Regions from separate parts of the Paenibacillus sp. FSL W8-0194 genome, predicted to be linked through region 3. Evidence: predicted binding sites of a transcription regulator. Region 3 holds the regulator's gene; each other region holds the start of a gene.

What was found. Region 3 encodes Rex, which represses fermentation and respiration genes when NADH is low (regulators of the CRP and FNR family bind a similar motif). Its sites were predicted from a motif close to TTGTGAAATATTTCACAA; they were not measured.
Region 1: pflB (formate C-acetyltransferase) is a predicted target of Rex. The motif match lies at 1,396-1,413, and genes of this name have one in related genera.
Region 2: adhE (bifunctional acetaldehyde-CoA/alcohol dehydrogenase) is a predicted target of Rex. The motif match lies at 1,264-1,281, and genes of this name have one in related genera.

Annotation. Positions count from the first base shown of each region.
Region 1 covers NZ_CP150205.1:2,001,763-2,008,752, forward strand. The annotation lists gene adhE (bifunctional acetaldehyde-CoA/alcohol dehydrogenase) at 1-978, shown strand, start outside; gene pflB (formate C-acetyltransferase) at 1,464-3,725, shown strand; gene pflA (pyruvate formate-lyase-activating protein) at 3,793-4,530, shown strand; gene MKY58_RS08760 (extracellular solute-binding protein) at 4,740-6,128, shown strand; gene MKY58_RS08765 (sensor histidine kinase) at 6,338-6,990, shown strand, end outside.
Region 2 covers NZ_CP150205.1:1,994,302-2,001,291, reverse strand. The annotation lists gene adhE (bifunctional acetaldehyde-CoA/alcohol dehydrogenase) at 1-1,167, opposite strand, end outside; gene MKY58_RS08740 (Crp/Fnr family transcriptional regulator) at 1,396-2,112, shown strand; gene MKY58_RS08735 (hypothetical protein) at 2,572-3,489, shown strand; gene infC (translation initiation factor IF-3) at 3,627-4,100, opposite strand; gene MKY58_RS08725 (hypothetical protein) at 4,172-4,873, opposite strand; gene MKY58_RS08720 (hypothetical protein) at 5,023-5,739, opposite strand; gene MKY58_RS08715 (helix-turn-helix domain-containing protein) at 5,946-6,269, opposite strand; gene MKY58_RS08710 (ThuA domain-containing protein) at 6,503-6,990, opposite strand, start outside.
Region 3 covers NZ_CP150205.1:2,170,909-2,177,898, forward strand. The annotation lists gene dinG (ATP-dependent DNA helicase DinG) at 1-1,965, shown strand, start outside; gene MKY58_RS09675 (redox-sensing transcriptional repressor Rex) at 2,026-2,691, shown strand; gene MKY58_RS09680 (amidohydrolase) at 2,666-3,979, shown strand; gene MKY58_RS09685 (DUF5590 domain-containing protein) at 4,004-4,519, shown strand; gene MKY58_RS09690 (hypothetical protein) at 4,847-5,371, shown strand; gene MKY58_RS09695 (AAA family ATPase) at 5,371-6,873, shown strand.

The DNA.
Region 1 (6,990 bases), 170 kb from region 3:
ATCATTGCGCTCGGCGGGGGCTCGCCGATGGACGCGGCCAAAGCGATGTGGCTGTTCTACGAATATCCGGACACCGATTTTTCGAACCTGAAACAGAAGTTCATGGACATCCGCAAACGGATCTACAAATATCCGCGCCTCGGGCAAAAGGCCAAATTCGTCGCCATTCCGACGACTTCGGGCACGGGATCGGAAGTCACCTCGTTTGCCGTCATCACGGACAAAAACCAAGGAAACACGAAATACCCGCTTGCGGACTACGAGTTGACGCCGGACGTCGCGATCGTCGATCCGGAATTCGTGTACACCCTGCCGAAAACGGCGGTGGCCGATACGGGCATGGACGTGCTCACGCATGCAATCGAAGCGTATGTCTCGGTGATGGCTAGCGATTATACGGACGGCCTGGCGATCAAAGCGATCCAGCTCGTCTTCCAATACCTTGAAAAGTCCGCGCTGACCGGCGACAAGATCGCCCGGGAGAAAATGCACAATGCCTCGACGCTTGCCGGCATGGCTTTCGCCAACGCGTTCCTGGGAATCAACCACAGCCTGGCGCATAAATGGGGCGGGGAATATCATACGGCCCACGGCCGGACCAATGCGATCCTGATGCCGCACGTCATCCGCTACAACGCGAAAAAACCGACCAAGTTCGCGTCGTTCCCGAAATATTCGCATTTCGTCGCCGACGAGCGGTATGCGGAAATCGCGCGCATTTTGGGATTGCCTGCCCGCACGACGGAGGAAGGCGTAAACAGCCTGATCCAGGCCATACGGAAGTTGAACAAGGCGCTTGGCATTGAGGAATCGTTCCAGGAGCTCGGATTTGACGCCAAAGCGTTCGAAGCCAAGGTCGATTATTTGGCGGACCGCGCCTTCGAGGACCAATGCACGACGGCGAATCCGAAGCTGCCGCTCGTATCGGAGCTGGCGGACATTTACCGGAACGCTTTTTACGGGCGGTTCGAAGAATAAGCGAAGCGGGAGCTGGCGGCGGATCGGGGAAGCGGGACGTATTTGCTTGCTGACCGCGCCGCCCGCTTATCCCCGAACAGGCTGCCGCCCAATGCGGACCGCATCCTTTGCAGGCGCGTGAAATCGACCTCCTCCTTAGGAAGACCGCCTGCAAAGTGATGTTTATCACAGCCGTTTTGTCGGAAGTTTTTTACACTGGACTTGTAAACGAGGATTTTGTCAATCATCCGAAAAAATGACTTTCGGTCCGCGATTTGATTTATGGAAGCGAAGCGGTTTCGTTCCATAAAATGTACCCGGAAGCGACTGCCATCGGATGCTGCAAAATCCTGAGCAAGACTGCCGCATCGAGGAGAGCAAGCAGCATAAAAGCAGGATCAGATGGAGCAAGACAATAGCAAGATCAAATTTTCAACTAAGTGAAATAAATCACAAAAAATATCCATCGATGCGGCATTTACATCCTCAAAAACGGAGGGATTCCAATGTCTGTGCTGGAACAAGACGTACAAACCATGCAAACGGGCTGGCGGGGTTTCAAAAAAGGGAACTGGATGCACAAAGTCAACGTCAACGACTTTATCGAGCGGAATATCCGCCCGTACCTGGGGGACGAGGGATTTTTGCAGGGGCCGACGGACGATACGACCGAGCTGTGGAAGATCGTCTCCGATTTGACGAAAAAGGAGAGGGAAAACGGCGGCGTCCTGGACGTCGACGTCCATACGCCTTCCACGATCCTGTCCCACGGGCCGGGATATTTGGACAAAGAGAAGGAGCAAATCGTCGGCGTCCAGACCGACGCTCCGTTCAAGCGGTCCATTCAGCCATTCGGCGGCATCCGCATGATGGTGGATGCATGCAAAGCGTACGGGTTTGAACTTCCGCAAGAGCTGATCGACCTATTCACGAATATCCGCAAAACGCATAACCAGGGCGTCTTTGACGCTTACACGACCGAGATGCGGGCTGCGCGCAAAGCGGGCATCATCACGGGCTTGCCCGATGCTTACGGCCGCGGCCGGATTATCGGCGACTACCGCCGCGTTGCCTTGTACGGCGTCGATTTCCTCGTTACGCAGAAAAAACAGGAGCTGCTCGAACTAGAGGTGGACGCCATGGAAGAAGACGTCATTCGCCTGCGGGAGGAATTGTCCGAACAAATCCGTGCCCTCGGGGAGCTGAAGCGGATGGCCGAAATGCACGGATACGACATTTCCAAACCGGCGCAAAACGCCAAAGAAGCTTTCCAGTGGCTGTATTTCGGTTATTTGGCGGCCATCAAGGAGCAAAACGGCGCCGCGATGTCGCTTGGCCGCGTATCTTCGTTCCTCGATATTTACATCGAACGGGATCTGGAGGAAGGCACGCTGACCGAAACGCAGGCGCAGGAGCTCGTCGACCATTTCGTCATGAAGCTTCGCATCGTGAAGTTCCTCCGGACGCCGGACTACAACGAGCTGTTCAGCGGCGACCCGACCTGGGTGACGGAATCGATCGGCGGGATGTCGGTCAACGGCCAAACCCGGGTGACGAAAAACAGCTTCCGTTTCCTGCATACGCTGTACAATTTGGGACCCGCGCCTGAACCGAACCTGACGGTATTATGGTCGGAGAAGCTGCCGGAAGCCTTCAAAAAATATTGCGCGAAGGTATCGATCGAGACCAGCTCCATCCAATATGAAAACGACGATCTGATGCGCCCGATCTACGGAGACGACTACGGAATCGCCTGCTGCGTATCCGCGATGCGGATCGGCAAGCAAATGCAGTTTTTCGGGGCGCGGGCCAACCTGGCGAAATGTTTGCTGTACGCGATCAACGGCGGCGTCGACGAAAAGTCCGGCGCGCAGGTCGGACCGGAATATCCGGCGATCACCTCCGAGGTCCTCTCGTACGACGAAGTGGTCAAACGGCTGAAGCCGATGATGGAATGGTTGGCGAAGCTGTACATGAACTCGCTGAACGTCATCCATTACATGCATGACAAATATTGCTACGAACGCATCGAGATGGCGCTGCACGACCGCGACATCCTCCGTACGATGGCCTGCGGCATCGCAGGGTTGTCCGTGGCGGCCGATTCGCTGAGCGCGATCAAACACGCCAAGGTCCGGCCGGTCCGCAACGAACAGGGCATCGCCGTCGATTTCGAAATCGAAGGGGAATACCCATGCTACGGCAACAACGACGACCGGGTGGACCAAATCGCCGTCTGGCTGGTGGAAACGTTCATGAGCATGATCCGGAAACATAAAGCGTACCGGAACGCGCTGCCGACCCAGTCGATTCTCACCATCACGTCGAACGTCGTATACGGCAAAAAAACCGGGACGACCCCGGACGGCCGCAAAGCGGGCGAGCCGTTTGCGCCTGGCGCGAATCCGATGCACGGACGGGACAAAAAAGGGGCGCTCGCTTCCCTCAGCTCGGTAGCCAAACTGCCTTACGAGGAAAGCCTGGACGGCATCTCCAACACGTTTTCGATCGTGCCGAAAGCGCTCGGCAAAGAGCCGGAGACCCGCAAATCGAACCTCGTATCGATGCTTGACGGATATTTCGGCAGCAAGGCGCATCATTTGAACGTCAACGTATTCGACCGCGAGCAGCTCATCGACGCGATGGAACATCCGGAAAATTATCCGCAGCTGACGATTCGCGTGTCGGGTTACGCCGTCAACTTCGTGAAGCTGACCCGGGAGCAGCAGCTTGACGTGATCAACCGCACGTTCCACGGATCCATGTAAGAAACGGGAAAACAGGCGGGCTCCCGGCCTGCCGGAACCGATAGCGGATGCGGAAAGGGTGACTTCAATGATCAAGGGACATATCCACTCCATGGAAACCTTCGGAACCGTCGACGGGCCGGGCATCCGCTTTGTTCTTTTCATGCAAGGCTGCCTGCTGAAATGCCAGTATTGCCATAACCCGGATACGTGGGCGCTGGACGGCGGCAAAGAAATGACGGTGGAAGAAGCGTTGTCCGAAATCGAGCCGTATTTGCCGTATTACCGGGCATCCGGCGGCGGACTCACGGTTTCCGGCGGCGAACCTACGCTGCAGTCGCATTTTGTGGCGGAACTGTTTCAGGAAGCGAAAAAACGCTGGAACCTGCACACCGCGCTGGACAGCAACGGATTTAACGAAGCGGAGCGAATCCGCCGGCTGCTGGACGTCACGGACCTGGTGTTGCTGGACATCAAGCATATCGATGACGCCAAGCATATCCAGCTGACGGGCAAATCCAACGAACGAACGCTGCAGACGGCGAAGTGGCTGTCGGAGCACGGGCGCAGCATGTGGATCAGGCATGTATACGTTCCCGGCATCCACGACGACGAGGAGGATTTGCTCCGGCTCGGCCGTTTCATCGGCACGCTCCGCGGCGTCGAAAAATTCGAAATCCTTCCTTACCACCAGATGGGCGTCTACAAATGGGAGGCGCTTGGCAAAACTTATCCTTTGCAAGGCGTCCCGAGCCCTACCGACGATGAGGTCGAGCGGGCCTACCGCTTGATCGAAGCGGGGCGAAAGCAAACCGGAACCGGTTAACCGGGCCGGACCTGAAGAGCTCTTTTCTGCAAAAGAAAAGGGCTCTTCGTTCGATTTCTGCCGGGGGCAAGGACTTCGAGGAGGGGGGCATTTTTGCGAAATTTCAAGCCCAGTAGAGATTTTTATCCCCAAAATAGCAGATTGTTGCACTAACCTTGATGTATACTCATTCTTATAATGAGAATTGAGAGATTTAAGGGGGATCAACGATGAAGGTCAAGAGAAGCTTGATTCTTTTGATATCGCTGTGCTTCGCCGCTTCATTCGTGTTGACGGCCTGCGAGAACGGAAGCTCGCCCGCGAATGAAAACGCATCCAACGGCAAGGGGGCCAAAACCGAAAAAAAGGCCGAACCCTTCGATCTGACGCTCCGTCACACCCAGGTCGGCAAAGACAAAGAGAAACGGTTTGCCATCCTGAACGACGTGGTCAAAAAGGTGGAGGCCGAAGTCGATGGGCTGACCTTCAGGCTGGACGGCGTCGATTCCGACGTGAACCGCAAGGAAAAACTTCGCGGCGAGATGGCGGCAGGCAATCCTCCCGATATTTTCGACCTGTTCGGCAGCCCCGATTCCGCCATGTACGCCAAACAGGGGAAGCTGCTGGATCTGACGCCCATCATTGAAGAATTGGGCATCAAGGACAAATTTTCTTCGCTGGACGCCTTTACGTACGAGGGAAGGGTTTACGGCCTGCCCATCGGCGGATCGGGCGAAGGTTTTTATTACAACAAGGCCTATTTCCAAAAAAAGGGCTGGAAACCGCCGGCCACGTTCGCGGAGCTGGAACGCATGCTGGCCGAGATCAAACGGGACGGCAAAACCCCGATCGCTGCCGCGTCCAAAGCCGGCTGGATTCCGCTGATGATCACCAATCATCTATGGTCCCGTTACGCCGGCCCGGACATCACCCAGAAGTTTGCCACCGGAGAAGCCAAGTGGACCGACCCGAACGTCGTGAAGGCATTCGCCAAGCATAAGGAATGGAAGGACAAAGGTTACTTTACCGAAGGCGAGCTTGGTTTGGAGTATCCCGAATATACGGCCCAGTTTACGAGCGGCCAAGCGATTCTGATGTACGACGGCACCTGGAAATCGTCCGTGTTCAAGCAGGGGGAATCGGGGGCCGCGATGTTCGGGAAGGTGGGATTTTTTAATATGCCTCCGGTGGAGGGCGGCGTCGGGGACCAAACCGCGCTGATGCTGAATTTCAACAACGGTTACGGCTTTTCGGCCGCCGTTGCCAAGGATCCCCGCAAAATCGCCGCCGTGAAGTCCTTCATTAAAAACATGTTCAACGAAGACATGCAAATCCGCGGGCTCGTCGAAGACGGCGTGCTGCCGGCGATGAAGCTGGATGCGGCCGTGCTGGCTTCAAGCATCAACGACAATCTGATGAAGGAGATCGTTGAGGTGATCGAAAAAGCGGATACGAAGTTCCCTGCCTTCGATGCCCTCGTTCAAGCCGACGTCACCTCGGAAATCAGCAACGTGCAAATCCAGAAGCTGATCAGCGGCCAAACGACGCCGGAGAAAATGGCCGAAGCGCTGCAAAAGGTGCAGGATGACGCCAATCAGGCGGCGGAATCCGCCAGATAAAGGACCGTTTTTACGGTTTGCCGGCACCGGCGTTGTGAGCGGCATGCCCATGCCGCAGCGATCATGTTACAGACTGCCGATTTTTGCAAAATCCGGCTTGCATATCCTTTGCCCGAAGCATGGAGGAATGCTTTTTCGCTGAAAAACAGTCGTTTCAGTGCCCGCCTACAACCGGATTTTGCAAAATCTTGAGAAATGGAAGAGTGTCCATGAATTTGCGCAACAAGTTGTTTACGGCATTTATCGTGTTGATCATCGTGCCCGTATGTATACTGGGCGTCGTCACGTATATCGTGTCGTCGCATTCGATCGAGGAAAAATACAGCCGCCAAACCGAATATTCTCTCAAATCGATCAGCTACAGCATCGGCACGGTGCTGCGGCAGATGGACAACGTGACGGACAACGGCATCGCCACCTCCGTTTTCCATATGGCGCTGGCCGCCAAAGACCCGTCCAAACAGGATTTGAACGAGGAGCAGCTCAGCCTGAACAACAGCCAGCGGAATTTCCGCAACCTGCTGTATAACCATCCCGCGATCAGCTACGCTTTTCTGTACAATTTGCACGGCGCCGTCGTATCCGTGTTCACCAAGGAAAACTTCAAGACCATGCCTTTCGAGGATTTCAAAAAGCAGCCCTTGTACCGGGAAGTGATGGAACTGAACGGGGTGCCCAAATGGATCGCGCCGCACGAGTATCCGGAATTGACCGGAACCGAACCCGTTTTTACGCAGATTCGCCTCGTCAAAGAGCTGAGTTATTTCAAAAACATCGGCATTCTGGTCGTGCAAATCAAAAACTGGGACATCGAGTCGATCTTCCGCAACTTGTCTCCTACGCAAAACATGCAGTCCACCCA
Region 2 (6,990 bases), 180 kb from region 3:
TGCCTCGTCATGCGAGTGGATGACCGACGAATGTCCCATCCCGCCGAACGCGACGACCTCCGCCGCACGCTGGATGCCCTCTGCCGCGTTTTTGACTTTGTAACAGGCCAGCACCGGGCTGAGTTTTTCCGCGGACAGCGGGTACTTCGGACCGACGCCTTCGATTTCGGCCACCAAAATTTTGGTTCCCGCCGGCACGCTGAAACCGCATATTTCCGCGATCTTCACCGCGGATTGGCCGACGATGGCCGGGTTGACCGCGCATTTTTCCAGGTTGATGGCGCCAGCCGTCAGCTTGGCGGTTTCTTCCTTATTGACGAAGTAGCAGCCGTTTGCGATCATTTTCTTTTTGACCGCATCGAAGATCGGCTCCTCGATGATGACCGCCTGCTCCGAAGCGCAAATCATCCCGTTATCGAACGACTTGGACAAAATGAGGTCGGTGACCGCCTGGTCGATATCCGCCGATTTTTCGATGAAGCAAGGCACGTTGCCCGGACCGACCCCAAGAGCCGGTTTGCCGCAGCTGTAGGCGGCGCGCACCATGCCCGAACCTCCCGTCGCCAAAATGAGCGCCACGTCGGGATGGTTCATCAGCGCGTTCGTTTTTTCCATGCTCGGCTCTTCGATCCACTGGATGCAATCGGCCGGAGCGCCGTGCTTTACCGCCGCCTCCAGCATGATTTTCGCCGCCTCGCGGCTGCACTGCTGTGCCGACGGGTGAAAGCCGAAAATGATCGGGTTGCGGGTTTTGATCGAAATCAGCGCCTTAAACATCGTCGTGGACGTCGGGTTGGTTACCGGCGTGATCCCCATGATGATGCCGACGGGTTCGGCGATTTTTTGATAGCTTTCATACGGGTTATCCTCGATGACGCCTACCGTTTTTTCGTATTTGATGCTGTGGTAAATGTATTCGGTGGAAAACATGTTTTTGGTGATTTTGTCTTCGTATACGCCTCTGCCGGTTTCGTCGACGGCCATCCGGGCCAGCCGCATATGCTGGTCGAGCCCTGCCAGGGCCATCGCCTGAACGACCTCGTCCACCTGCTCCTGCGTCATGTCCATGAACTTCTTTTGCGCCTCGTTGGCTTTGTCGATCAGGGTCCGGATATACGCTTCCGGCGCCGGTTGCGGTGCTTCTACGGGTTCTTTTTTAACAGCCATGTCTCTCATCCTTCCGGGTTTTTTTGAAAACTATTCTCTCTGGCCCGATCATAACAAAACCGGGTAACGCCCGGAGGTGATGTTTTTCACACGATTAAGTGAAAATTATCACAAATTCGGAATTTCGACACTTTTTCGGGCTTCAAAGTCCCCAAAAACCAAATTTTTCAGGTTATAATTTACTTAAAATTTATTTTAAAAATGAAAGAGATAAAGGGGATAACGAGTATGAGCAACCAACTGAACGTGATCGAAACCCGCGGGAACGCAAGCTGCTTCTCCGAACAAAACCTGGATCGGCTGATGGCTGTCATGCATGACCGGACCGTACCCGAAGGCTCCCATCTGTTTTGGGAAGGCGACAGCTCGGATAAGCTCTATTACGTCAAAAGCGGACGCGTCCAGCTGACCAAATCCACGGATGAAGGCAAAGAGCTGATTTTGTACGTGTACCAGACGGGGGACATCGTTGGCCATGCCGACCCCTTTTTCAGCCATAAGCAAACCTATACCGCCGAAGTGATGGAAGAAAGCGTCGTCGGCGTTATCGATCATAAAGACCTGGAATCGCTGATCTGCCAGCACTGCGACTTTGCGCTCGATTTCATGAAATGGATGGGCATCCATCACCGGCTGACCCAGACCAAATTCCGCGATCTGATGATGTACGGCAAGCCGGGAGCGCTCTGCTCGACGCTGATCCGGCTCAGCAACACGTACGGCGAAGAGCGTGGCGACGGCATTTTGATCAACAAAAAAATCACCCATACGGATCTTTCCAACATGATCGGTTCGACGCGCGAAAGCGTCAACCGCCTGCTCGGCGATCTCCGCAAAAAAAACGCAATCGAGTATGAAAACGGCCTGATCGTCATCAAAGACCTTGAAATGCTGCAGGATATTTGCCATTGCGAGCTGTGCCCGAAAGAAATTTGCCGCATTTGACCGGCAGGCGGCCGCCGATATCTACGATACGTCAACTCCAAGCTTCCGGGACCGCATCGGGTCTCCGGAGGCTTTTCCATATGCAAAACGTCCCATATGTCCCCTAACTGAATCATGTCTAAGCCTTTTTAGCTTCCTTTCCTCAAAACGGCTAAATATGTCATCATCAGGGCTCATTATTCCCATTTTTAATCCTAAAGACCTATAAAGCTTTCAGATAAAAGAACCGATGAACATCATGTTGCGCATTTCTTAAGTCTTATTTTGCTTGCGCATATCTTCCTACAACATCAACCGATCATCGTTCGGCGCCTGAAGGACCGGAGACCCCGAATCTGCCCCGGAAGGACTATCCTGCAGGTTCCGGCGCTGAACTTAAAGGCCCGAATCCTCTTATCCCTTCCAAACGAAAGGAAACATCGAGGATTAGGCATACAGGTCGGATAAGGAGTGAATAACATGATGGCAGAAACATGGATTCGGCGGATTTTGATGGTCATTACCTTCATAGGTTCGATGGCATCCGGTACGGCGCAAGGCACGGCTTTGTCGTCTCCTCCCGGAATCGCTCCGGAGGCTGCGGCGCAGCCGGCGTACCAAAAAGCCACCTGGCTGTGGACTACCGACTGGATCCGGCGGGATCCGCAGGAGGTGTTGTCGTTTCTCGGCGAACATGGCGCGAACCTCGTTTATTTGCAAGTGAACCCCGACATCCCCGCCTCTGATTATCAGAGTTTCATCAAGCAAGCGGCCGGCCTCGGCATCAAAGTGGATGCGCTGGACGGCGCCCCGGAATGGGGACTTGCGTGGAAGCGGCAAGAGATCGCGGATTTTCTGGCCTGGGTGCAAACCTACCAACAAGCGGCGGAAGCAAGCGAACGATTTCACGGCATTCACGTCGATATCGAACCTCATCTGCTTCCGGAGTGGAAAACAAACCGCTCGGACGTCATCAAGCAGTGGGAAAGCAACGTGCAATACCTCCGAACCGAAGCGGACCGCATGAAGCTGCCGCTTTCGGCCGATATCCCGTTCTGGCTCGGCAACAACGCGGCTTCGGACGGCAAGACGCCGCTCGACCGCTTTATGATCGGGCAGTTCGACTCGGTAACGGTCATGTCTTACCGCGACACGGCCCAAGCCATCGGCGGCATCGCCGAAGACACGTTCAAGGATGCAGCCGCCCTCGGCAAAACGGTTTTGGCTGCCGTCGAAACCAACCCCAGCCGCGAAGGCGATTTCCTGACGTTCCATGAAGAAGGAGCCGGCGCGATGAACGAGCAGATCGCCAAACTTCACGACATGGTTAAAAACCATCCTTCCTACGCCGGCATCGCCATTCACGATTTCGACGGCTGGCGGGAGATGAAACAATAAAAAAAGGGATGTACGCCGGTTTTCGTTCCCACTTGCGTACATCCCTTTTTATGACGGCATTTCTTTTGATGACCATTTGTCCGGTCCGCGTTTCGTCCATGAACAACTGGGCGCGAATCCTTTGCAGGTAATCCGTTTTAGCGCGGATGAAGCTGTACGGAAGCCTGTTTTCCGCTCAGCTGGATTCCCGACATTTTGGTTCCCGCCTCCTTCAGATCCGTGATCAGCCGTTCCAGAAGCTCCTTCGCGGCCGCCCCTTCCTTGCCTTTGATCCGGATGACGAACAGAACGGCATTGCCGGACTTCAACGTTTTTTCCGCCTGCCGCAGCTTCGTTTCGAAGTCATGCTCTTCGATCTGCGGGGTCAGCCGGATCTCTTTGACCTTCATCCCGCGTTCTGCCGCTTTCGCCTGCTGTTTTTCCCTTTTGGCGTCTCCCGCCCCGATCAGCTTGCACGGGGGAGGACTGCTCATCAAAGAGGTGCAGACCAAGTCGACTTTAAGCTTTTTGGCCAAGGCCAGCGCTTCGGAGGTGGGCATAATGCCGAGGGGTTCTCCGTTTATCCCCGTCAGCTCCACCTCCGACACCTTGATTTTTTCGTTCATCAGCATGTTCGCAACACCCCCGTCCCACGTCTATGTATTTGTTGCAGCACCGACCGTACTCGCCGATTAAGCCGCCGCTAGGCCCGGTCCAGCTTGATTTCCACTTCGTCCCGCGGCGACAGCTTCATGTCGAAACCGTCCTCGGCAAGTTCCTTGCCGTTTACTTTGATCACCCATTTTTCCACCGATTTGGATACGTAGCCCTTCACGGAATGAACCATCCGTTTGTTGACCGTCAGTTCGACGAAATCCGTCCCCATCAGCATGTCGCGCACATTTTCGTTTTCGGCATACGGCAGGATGTACGTATGCGAAATCGACGGCTGTATGGTTCCGCCGTTGATTTTCAGCACGGAATATTTGACTTCCTTCGCTTTGGGATCCGTCGGTTCGATGGAAATGCCAAGCTCGTCGTTTTCCTTGAGCACCGTATCCAGCTTGTCCTTTCCAAGCTTTTTGTCGTTGAGCTCGATCCCCCACACAAAGGCCGAAGACAGCGAGACCTGGCTGATCGAAAGGATGCTTCCGTCCTCCGCGAAGGTCACGATCCCGCTTTTTTTCAAGCATTCCCGGATCGAGATTCCCTGCTCCAAATATTTTTCGATGTCGCGGATCGTGTCCGGAGAGAAGAAATCGTCCTTTTCGGAAATCAATATCGGCGAAAAGGCTTCTCCGGATGCCACGCCCGCCGAATCTTTGGATTTGCTGCCATCGCATCCCGCCAGGATTACCGACAGGACGGCGATGAAAACGATTGCCTTTTTGAAGCTGTTCCCCATTCCGGGCACCACCTTTGTTTATTCATTGCATGGTGCATTAACGTCGTTGGCTTCTATGAACCAAAATAGAGTCCTCATCCTGAGAACTCTATTTTAACATAGTCAAGCGATCGTTTTCGACAGGGGTTAGACAGGTTTAGACCAAAAATTCAATGGATCAGCGCCTGCATGAACGTTCTCGTCCCATCCGTATTTTTCAAATAAGGCCCTAAACCGAGGAAATGGCCGCGGTCGACATAAACGCCTGTCATCCACGTCCCCTCCAGAACTTCGCCGTCCAAATGAAGCAGCAATGGAGGCGCGGAAATCAGTTCCTGATAGACGGGAACCCGCGTATTGTGTTTTTTGAAAGGTTTGCCGGATTGTTCGAAAGGAATCGGGGTGACGTACGTGGGCACGAAATAAGCAGAGATGACCTCCATCTCTTCGTCGTCGTAAAAGGGGGCATCGCCTAAAACGGGATGGAACAACGATATTTCTTCGAATTGCGACCAAATGAGGAGCTGCAACATCATGCTTTGAAGACTGCCGTTATGAAAAACGTATTCGTGTTTGCCCTGCCGCTCCTTCTCTCCCGGAGCATCCAGGCTTTCTACGTAATGGCGCTCGCAGCCGATGCACTTCCAGCCGGACGGGCTCTGAATCCACTTTTGAAACACCGTGCCGCCATGTTCTCCGCCTTCGGAGTACGGTTCCTGAGCAGGCCTCGGGCAGGCCCAATACTTCCACACGGAATCCGGTACATGCTGCGCCAGCATCGAGATCGTTTTATCGTAAATCTTCCGCACTTTAATAGAAGCGCTTTCAAGTTCGTTGACATCCTCTTTGCCATACCTTATCGCTTGGGAAAGTACTATTTTTCTCATCGTTCTCCGCCTCCTTAAGCGCCGAAAAGGCAGTTTATTTACCAATTATACTACAGATGCCGCCGGAAGGTGCAAGTCTTAACCTAAAAATAACATAAAAATCCAGGTTTCGCGAAATATCGACACGACGCCAAACGCCTGTCCAACGCCAAAAACCTCCTCTAAAAATTAGAGAAGGTTTATCGTCACGGTTGAGATTAGGCAGCTCAATCCAGTTCGACCCATTGTTCGGCCCAATGTTGAACCTGGTCCATCACCGGCTGCAGCGCTTTTCCTTTTTCGGTCAGTTCGTATTCGATCCGAACCGGCGTTTCGGGATAAACATGGCGTTCCAAGATGCCCTCATTTTCCAAGTCTTTCATACGTTCGGACAGCATTTTGTCGCTCATGGATGGAATGATATGCGATATATCCTTGAACCGTTTCGGTCCGTTCATCAGCGAATAGATAATGAGCCCGTTCCAACGCTTTCCCAATACGGAAAAAGCCGTTTCAAACCGCGGACACATACTGAAATCCTGATCCTTCATGTTCTCACCTCTTTACAGGATCCATGCAAACAGTTAATGTCTCATGAAAGCTTACATTAAGTTAGTATGTATCAATTTTACCACATTCCCCTGCAAAAGAAAACTCGCAGATCCGAATCCAGGCTTGAAAATCCTTCCCAAATCGCAGGATCGGCCGCCCCCCGCCAACGAAAAAACGGCAGCATCAGCTGCCGCCGTTTTCTTCCGCCTTGTGAGAAGTCGCCTTCCGTATGCTACACCACGGTCCCTTTCGCGAACTCTCTTACCGGCTGCGGGGAATGGCCGAACCGCAACGCTTCGCCGGGAGCCGGAGCCGCCCATTTGACGCCGTTGGCGATCACTTTCAAAACCCCGGGATGGAAATAGGTCGGATGCGTTTCATGTCCGGGACGGAAGTAGAAAATTTTGCCGCGCCCACGACGGAAGGTGCATCCGCTTCGGAATACTTCGCCGCCTTCGAAATTGCTGATAAACACGATTTCGTCCGGCGTAGGGATGTCGAAATATTCGCCGTACATTTCTTCATGGTCGAGGATAATCTTTTCGCCGATGCCTTCGGCGATCGGATGGGAAGGATTCACGTTCCAGATGATTTCCTGCTCCTCCGCTTCGCGCCATTTCAAATCGCAGGACGTACCCATCAAAGCTTTGAAGATTTTTGAGAAATGCCCGGAATGCAGCACGACCAATCCCATGCCGTCCAAAACGCGCTGTTTGACGC
Region 3 (6,990 bases):
GGATACCTTATTCCTTCCATTTACCAAAGCGTCAAGCAGCAGCAAAAGGTGATGATCAGCACGCACACGATCAACCTTCAGGAGCAGCTGCGGGAGCGCGACGTGCCTTTGTTGACGCAGGTTGTGCCGTTCCCTTTCAAGGCGGCGGTCTTTAAGGGAAGACAACATTATTTGTGTTTGAGAAAATTTGAACATAAAATAAACAGAAGAGACTTTTTTAATCCCAAGGAAGATACGATTACCGCTGCGCAGATGATCGTATGGCTTGCGCAAACCGAAAACGGCGACGACGAGGAGCTGAATCTCGGGGGAAGGGGCGGCGACTTCTGGGAAACGGTGAGCAGCGATTCGGATTCCTGCCTGGGCCGAGCCTGCCCGTGGTTCCGCAAATGTTATTATCACCGCGCGAAACATGAGGCGGGCATCGCCGACGTCGTCATTACGAACCACTCCAAGCTGTTCACAGACGTTAAAGCGGGTCATCAGCTGCTGCCGTCCTATGAGCGCCTCGTCATTGACGAAGCCCACCATTTGGAGGATGTTGCCGGCAAACATCTGGGGCTGCACATGAAATATTTCAGCGTCGTCCACACCCTTACGCGTCTGTACAAAGATGCGCGGAGCGGACAGCTTATCGCCCTCCGCCAACAACTGCAGTCGTCCGGCCAGGAGCGGGCCGGCGACTGGATCGCGGCGATCGATCGCATCAGCGAAGATTTGGTCGACGTCAAGGAAACTTGGGACAAGCTCAGCGAATCCCTGTTCGCCCTGATGCCGGAAAGGAATGACGCCGCGCCGGGAGAATCCGGGCAATATGTGCTGAGGCTCCAGCCGTCGAAATGGCCGCAGGAATGGGAAACATTGAAGGCGATGGAGAACCAGATCCATGTGAAAATGAGCGAAATCGTCCGCCGCGGCGAAAAAATGCTGGCTGAATACAAGGAAAACGAAGACGATTACAGCGCGGACAGCCTGATAACGGATCTTAGCGGCCTGTTCAAGGACCTGGCTGCCGAACGGGACGATCTGCGGACGTTCATGAATCTGGACGATGCCACCGTCGTTTATTGGATGGAGGCAAGCAGCCATTTCCGCAGCAAATCGCTTCAGCTGTATGCGGTTCCGGTGGACGTCAGCAAACAGCTCAAGGAGTTGTTTTTCGATAAAAAGAAAAGCGTTATATTAACGTCGGCTACTTTGTCGGTGGACAAGTCCTTCCAATACATGATCGATAATCTGGGTCTGCAGGAAGACCAGGAGAGCGGCAGGCTGGTATCCGTGCAGCTTCCTTCCCCGTTCAAATACCGCGACCAGGCATTGCTGGTCATTCCGCGGGATTTCCCGAGCGTAAAAGGAAGCGTCGGCGATCCGGTGTTCGTGGACACCCTCGTGCGGTCCCTGGCCGACGCGGCGATCGCAACCCATGGCCGAATGCTGGTGCTGTTCACCTCGTACCGGATGCTCCGGCAGGTGCATGAACCGCTGAAAAACGCCCTTGCGGGCAGCGATATTACCGTGCTCGGCCAAGGCGTGGACAGCGGCAGCCGCACCAAGCTCATTCGCCGGTTTCAAGACAGCAGCGCTTCGGTGCTGCTCGGTACGAGCAGCTTCTGGGAGGGAGTCGATATCCCCGGCGAAGCGTTGACCTGCCTGGCGATCGTAAGGCTTCCGTTCCAGCCGCCGAATCACCCGCTGAACGAAGCGAAAGCCGAACTTTTGCAGCGCCAGAAGAAAAATCCGTTCATGAAGCTTTCCGTGCCGCAGGCGGTCATCCGCTTTAAGCAGGGCTTCGGCCGCTTGGTTCGTACGGCGAATGACCGCGGAATCGTCATCGTTTACGATACGCGCGTAATCGAGTCTTACTACGGGAAATATTTTCTCTATTCCTTGCCGGGGCCAAAGATGGAGCATATGAATACGGAAAAAATGGTTCCCCGTATATCTGAATGGCTTCAAGAAGGTTAAAACGACCCTTTTCATAGGATCGAACGATAGAAATTAAGCTGTTAAATAGGGGGAACATGCATGAAATCGGAGAAAATTTCCGAAGCGGTCGTCCGCAGATTGCCTGTATATTTACGTTATTTGAATGATTTGCACAAGCGGGAGGTAGCGACGGTCTCCTCCCAGGAGCTTGGCCAGCGACTGGACCTGAACCCGGCTCAAATCCGCAAGGATCTTGCGTATTTCGGGGATTTCGGCCGGAAAGGGATCGGATACGACGTTTCGTACCTGATCGAAAAAATCCGCCACATCCTGAACCTGGATCAGCAGATCAACGCGGTGCTGGTGGGCGCCGGCAACCTGGGACAGGCGCTTTCCAACTACAACTTTTACCTGCGCGAAAACATTAAAATCGTGGCGGTCTTTGACGAAAATCCGAAAAAAATCGGCAAAAAAATCAATACGCTGACGGTGCAGCCGATGGAAGAGATCACGGATACGATCAAAAACCGGAATATCCGGATCGGCATCATTACGGTGCCCGCCGTCGAGGCCCAGAACGTGGCCGACCAGCTTATTGGCGCCGGGATCGAGGCGATCCTGAACTTCGCGCCGACCATTCTGAAGGCGCCGGCCAACATCCGGATTCATGCGGCGGACTTTACGACCGACCTGCTGAGCTTGGCATATTATTTGGATAACGGAAAGGAAGGTTCTGCCGATGACGGAGAACAAGACAAAGAATAAATGGATCATTGCGAACGGCAGCTTTGCCGTGCCTGACAAAGACAAGCCCGTAATCCAGGGCTGCATGGTCATCGAAGGCGACCGCATTGCCTATATAGGGGAAGAAATGCCGGAGCTTGAAAACGAAGTTCCCGTATTCGACGGGACGCATCTGTTTTTTATGCCCGGATTGATCAATACGCACGGACATGCAGCGATGTCGCTGCTGCGGGGGTACGGGGACGACCTGGCCCTGCAAATTTGGCTGCAGGAGAAAATGTGGCCGATGGAAGCCAAGTTTACCTCCTCCGACGTCTATTGGGGAACGGCGCTGTCGGTGCTGGAAATGCTCAAGGGCGGGACGACGACCTTCCTGGACATGTATGACCATATGGACCAGGTCGCCAAGGTGACCGAAGAGTCGGGAATCCGCGCGTCCCTGATGCGGGGCGTCATCGGGTTATGCTCCGAGGACATTCAGCGTCACAAGCTGAACGAGGCGATCCAGTTCGCACGCGATTGGAACGGCAAGGCGGACGGCCGGATCACGACGATGATTTCGCCGCACGCGCCGTATACATGTCCTCCGGATTTCATCGAGAAATTCGTGCAGGCTGCGTTTGACCTGGATTTGCCGATGCATACCCATATGTCCGAAACGATTGCCGAGGTTGAGCAAAACGTTCGGGATTACGGCTTGCGTCCGGTCGCCCATTTGGAGAAGCTCGGCGTATTTTCAAGACCGTCCCTGGTCGCCCATGCCGTTCACTTGACCGATGAAGAAATCGGCATTTTGGCGCGCAACAACGTGGCCGTATCTCACAATCCGGGCAGCAACCTGAAGCTGGCGAGCGGCGTGGCCCGCGTGACGGATCTGCTCAAAGCGGGCGTAACGGTCTCGCTCGGCACCGACGGCGCGGCCAGCAACAACAATTTGGACATGTTCGAGGAAATGCGTCTTGCGGCGCTCATCCACAAAGGGGTGTCCGGCGACCCGACGGCGGTTCCGGCTTACGAGGCCTTGAAAATGGGAACGGTATACGGAGCGCAATCCCTTTTCCTGCAGGACGTCGGTACCCTTGCGCCGGGCATGAAAGCCGATTTTATCGCACTAAATACCGATCAAGCCCATTTTCTTCCGCATACCGATCTGATTTCCCACGCGATCTACTCGGCTAGCGGCAAAGACGTCGAACATGTGTGGGTGGACGGCAAGCAGATCGTGAAGCATGGCGCGTGCCTGACGATGGACGAAGAGCGCATCCGCCGGGAAGCCCAAGCCGCGTTCGAAGGTCTCTTGTCGCGGTAAGAACGGCCAAAGATAGGGGAACTTATGCTAAAGAACAAAAAGAAATGGATTTTTCTCGGCATCGTCGCGTTTCTGCTGATCGTGTTCGGGCTTTACCGTTATTACATATACGTAACGCAGGATATCCGCGCGCAAGAGACGGCGGCCATTCTGAAGGCCAAACAGGAGACAAGCCTCGTGAAGGTGACCGAAGCCCAAAAATCGGTATGGGATACGATCTGCTGGGCGATCGAAGGGTTGGACAAAGACAACCGTCCGATCATGGTGTGGGTGACGATGGACGAAAACGGCAAAGTGAAATCGGGCGAGGGCGCGGTGCATGAAGAGCTGCTCTCAAACGGCATGTCGGAAAATCAGATCAAGGAAAAAGCGACGAAGGAAATTCCGGACGTCAAAAAGCTGAAGGCCGTGCCCGGGATGTACAACGGCGAATACGCATGGCAGCTTTTTTACTGGTCCAAGGATCATTATTATTATCAATTCTACCGGTTCAGCGACGGCCAAAGCATCGGGGGACCGTTTACGCTGCCTAACCGGTAATCCGTCTAAACGCATTGATGCGAATCATTAGCTAATAAATGGAAAAGAACCTCATGAAAATGGGGTTCTTTGGCGTGCGCAGGATAATATTTTAAATACTTTCACACATTACCTTCGATTAAGTATATACGATGTGATATACTCTATATTGTGATTCAAAGATATACTCTCTGAAAATGGTGTGACCGTCGTGTTTAATGCAGATCGAAGAAGCTTGGAATGACCGTGTCTTAGAAGCTTTGTTTAAAGCTCCTTTGCCGCGGTTGTCTATTTTTCGTATGATATAGATAAGATAAGTTTTTTAGAATAAGAGAGGAGGACAACGTTTTGAAACTGCGTCCAATACCAATTGCGCTTACTGTTGTCATATCGGCGGCGGTGCTGTTCGGCGGATGGTTCGTTTATCGCCAGACGACGATGCAAGGGCCGCTGCAAAAAATCGTTCAAAATTATAAAGGCGTCAACAACGCCCAATTCGATATTACCCGCAATCAGATCAATCTGAAACTGGATTTGAAGCCTGACACGAACTTATCGGGACTTGTAAACCAAATTACGACCAAAGGAAAATCGGTGGTGGGCAACCGCAAGCTGAAATTCGATTTCGTGGACCATTCCTCCGAGAAGCTGAACCGTTTCTGGAATTCCGCGATGTTCTCCGTCGCCGAAGCGATGGACAACAAGAAATATACCGAAATTCCGGCCAAGCTGGAGCAGCTGGCCAAAGATTCCGGCATCAAAACCCAAACGGAGATGGATACCGACAACGTGTATATCAGCCTTAGCGACGGCGATTCCAGCAAGTTTATCGTGCTGCCCCGGAACCCCGCGAAGATAGGGGTGTGGGAATAATGCCAAGATGGACCAAAGAGGTGCTGGTCGGTTTCGTTCCGGTATTGCTCATATTTTTGGCTTATATCGGCGTCAATATCATTCCACTGATCATTGCGGCGCTGCTGATCGGCGGGCTGCTTTTCATGGCGAGCGTTCGCGGCGGACTGGCCGTAGGAGCCGGGGCGGAGCGCAAACGCAAAAAAAGAGGGCCCAAGAAGCTGACGTTCGAAGAAATCGGCGGGCAGGATCATGCGAAGCAGGAGCTGATGGAGGCCCTGGACTTTTTGATCAAGCATGAAGAAATCCGCAAGCTCGGCATCCGTCCTTTGAAAGGGATTCTGCTGACGGGACCTCCGGGAACCGGGAAAACGCTGATGGCGAAGGCGGCCGCGCATTATACGGATTCCGTATTCGTGGCTTCGTCCGGCAGCGAATTCGTCGAAATGTACGTCGGCGTCGGCGCCGGTCGCGTGCGCGAGCTGTTCCGCGAAGCGCGCAACCGCGCCGTGAAGGAAAACAAGCAAAGCGCGATCATCTTCATCGATGAAATCGACGTGATCGGCGGCAAACGCGAAGGCGGCCAGCAGCGCGAATACGATCAGACGCTGAACCAGCTGCTGACCGAAATGGACGGGATATATTCGTCCGACAGTCCGAGAATTTTGCTTATCGCGGCAACGAACCGCAAGGAAATGCTCGACAGCGCGCTGCTCCGTCCGGGACGTTTCGACAGGCATATCCAGGTCGACCTGCCCGATAAAAAGGGGCGCGAGCATATTCTCCGGCTGCATGCAAAAAACAAGCCGCTTAAAGAGGGCGTCGACCTCGGGAAAATCGCCGAGGAATCCTTCGGTTTTTCCGGGGCGCAGCTCGAGAGCGTCATGAACGAGGCAGCCATTTACGCGATGCGCGAAGGCTTAAAAGAAATCGAACAAAAACATTTGTCCATGTCCATAGACAAGGTGATGATGGGCGAACGCACCGACCGCGAATCGACGCTCGAAGAGAAAAAACGGGTTGCGATTCACGAGCTTGGCCACGCGATCATGGCAGAGCTTGTCCGTCCGGGCAGCGTCAGCCAGGTTGCGCTCAGCCCGCGCGGCAAAGCGCTTGGTTACGTGCGGCATAATCCGACCCAGGAACAATACCTGTACACCAAAACGTTCCTGGAGGAGCAAATTATGATCGCCCTGGGCGGCGCCGCGTCGGAGGAGATTTTCTACGGCGGACGCAGCACCGGCTCGAGCAACGACTTCGAGCAGGCGCTGAACATCGTGCAAACCATGATGAAATCCGGGTTGACGTCCCTTGGCATCGTCGATTTGGACATGGTGACGAAAGAAGAGCTGATGAAAGAAAACAATGCCATTTTGGAAGAGCTCATGAAACGGACGCGGACGATGCTGGAGGAACGCCGGACGATTTACGAACAGTCGCTCGATATCCTGCTGAAGGAAGAAACGCTGTCCGGAGACCAATTTCGTCGACTATTTCGTGAACATTCCCAATTACCAGCATAATTTGTGATGCTGGTTCTTTTTTTTTACTTTTTTTCTGTGCTAAGTTATTATTATAGTTTGGGTCACCATGTACCCTCCTACATTAAAGATACGGGTACGACATAGAAAATTCGCAAA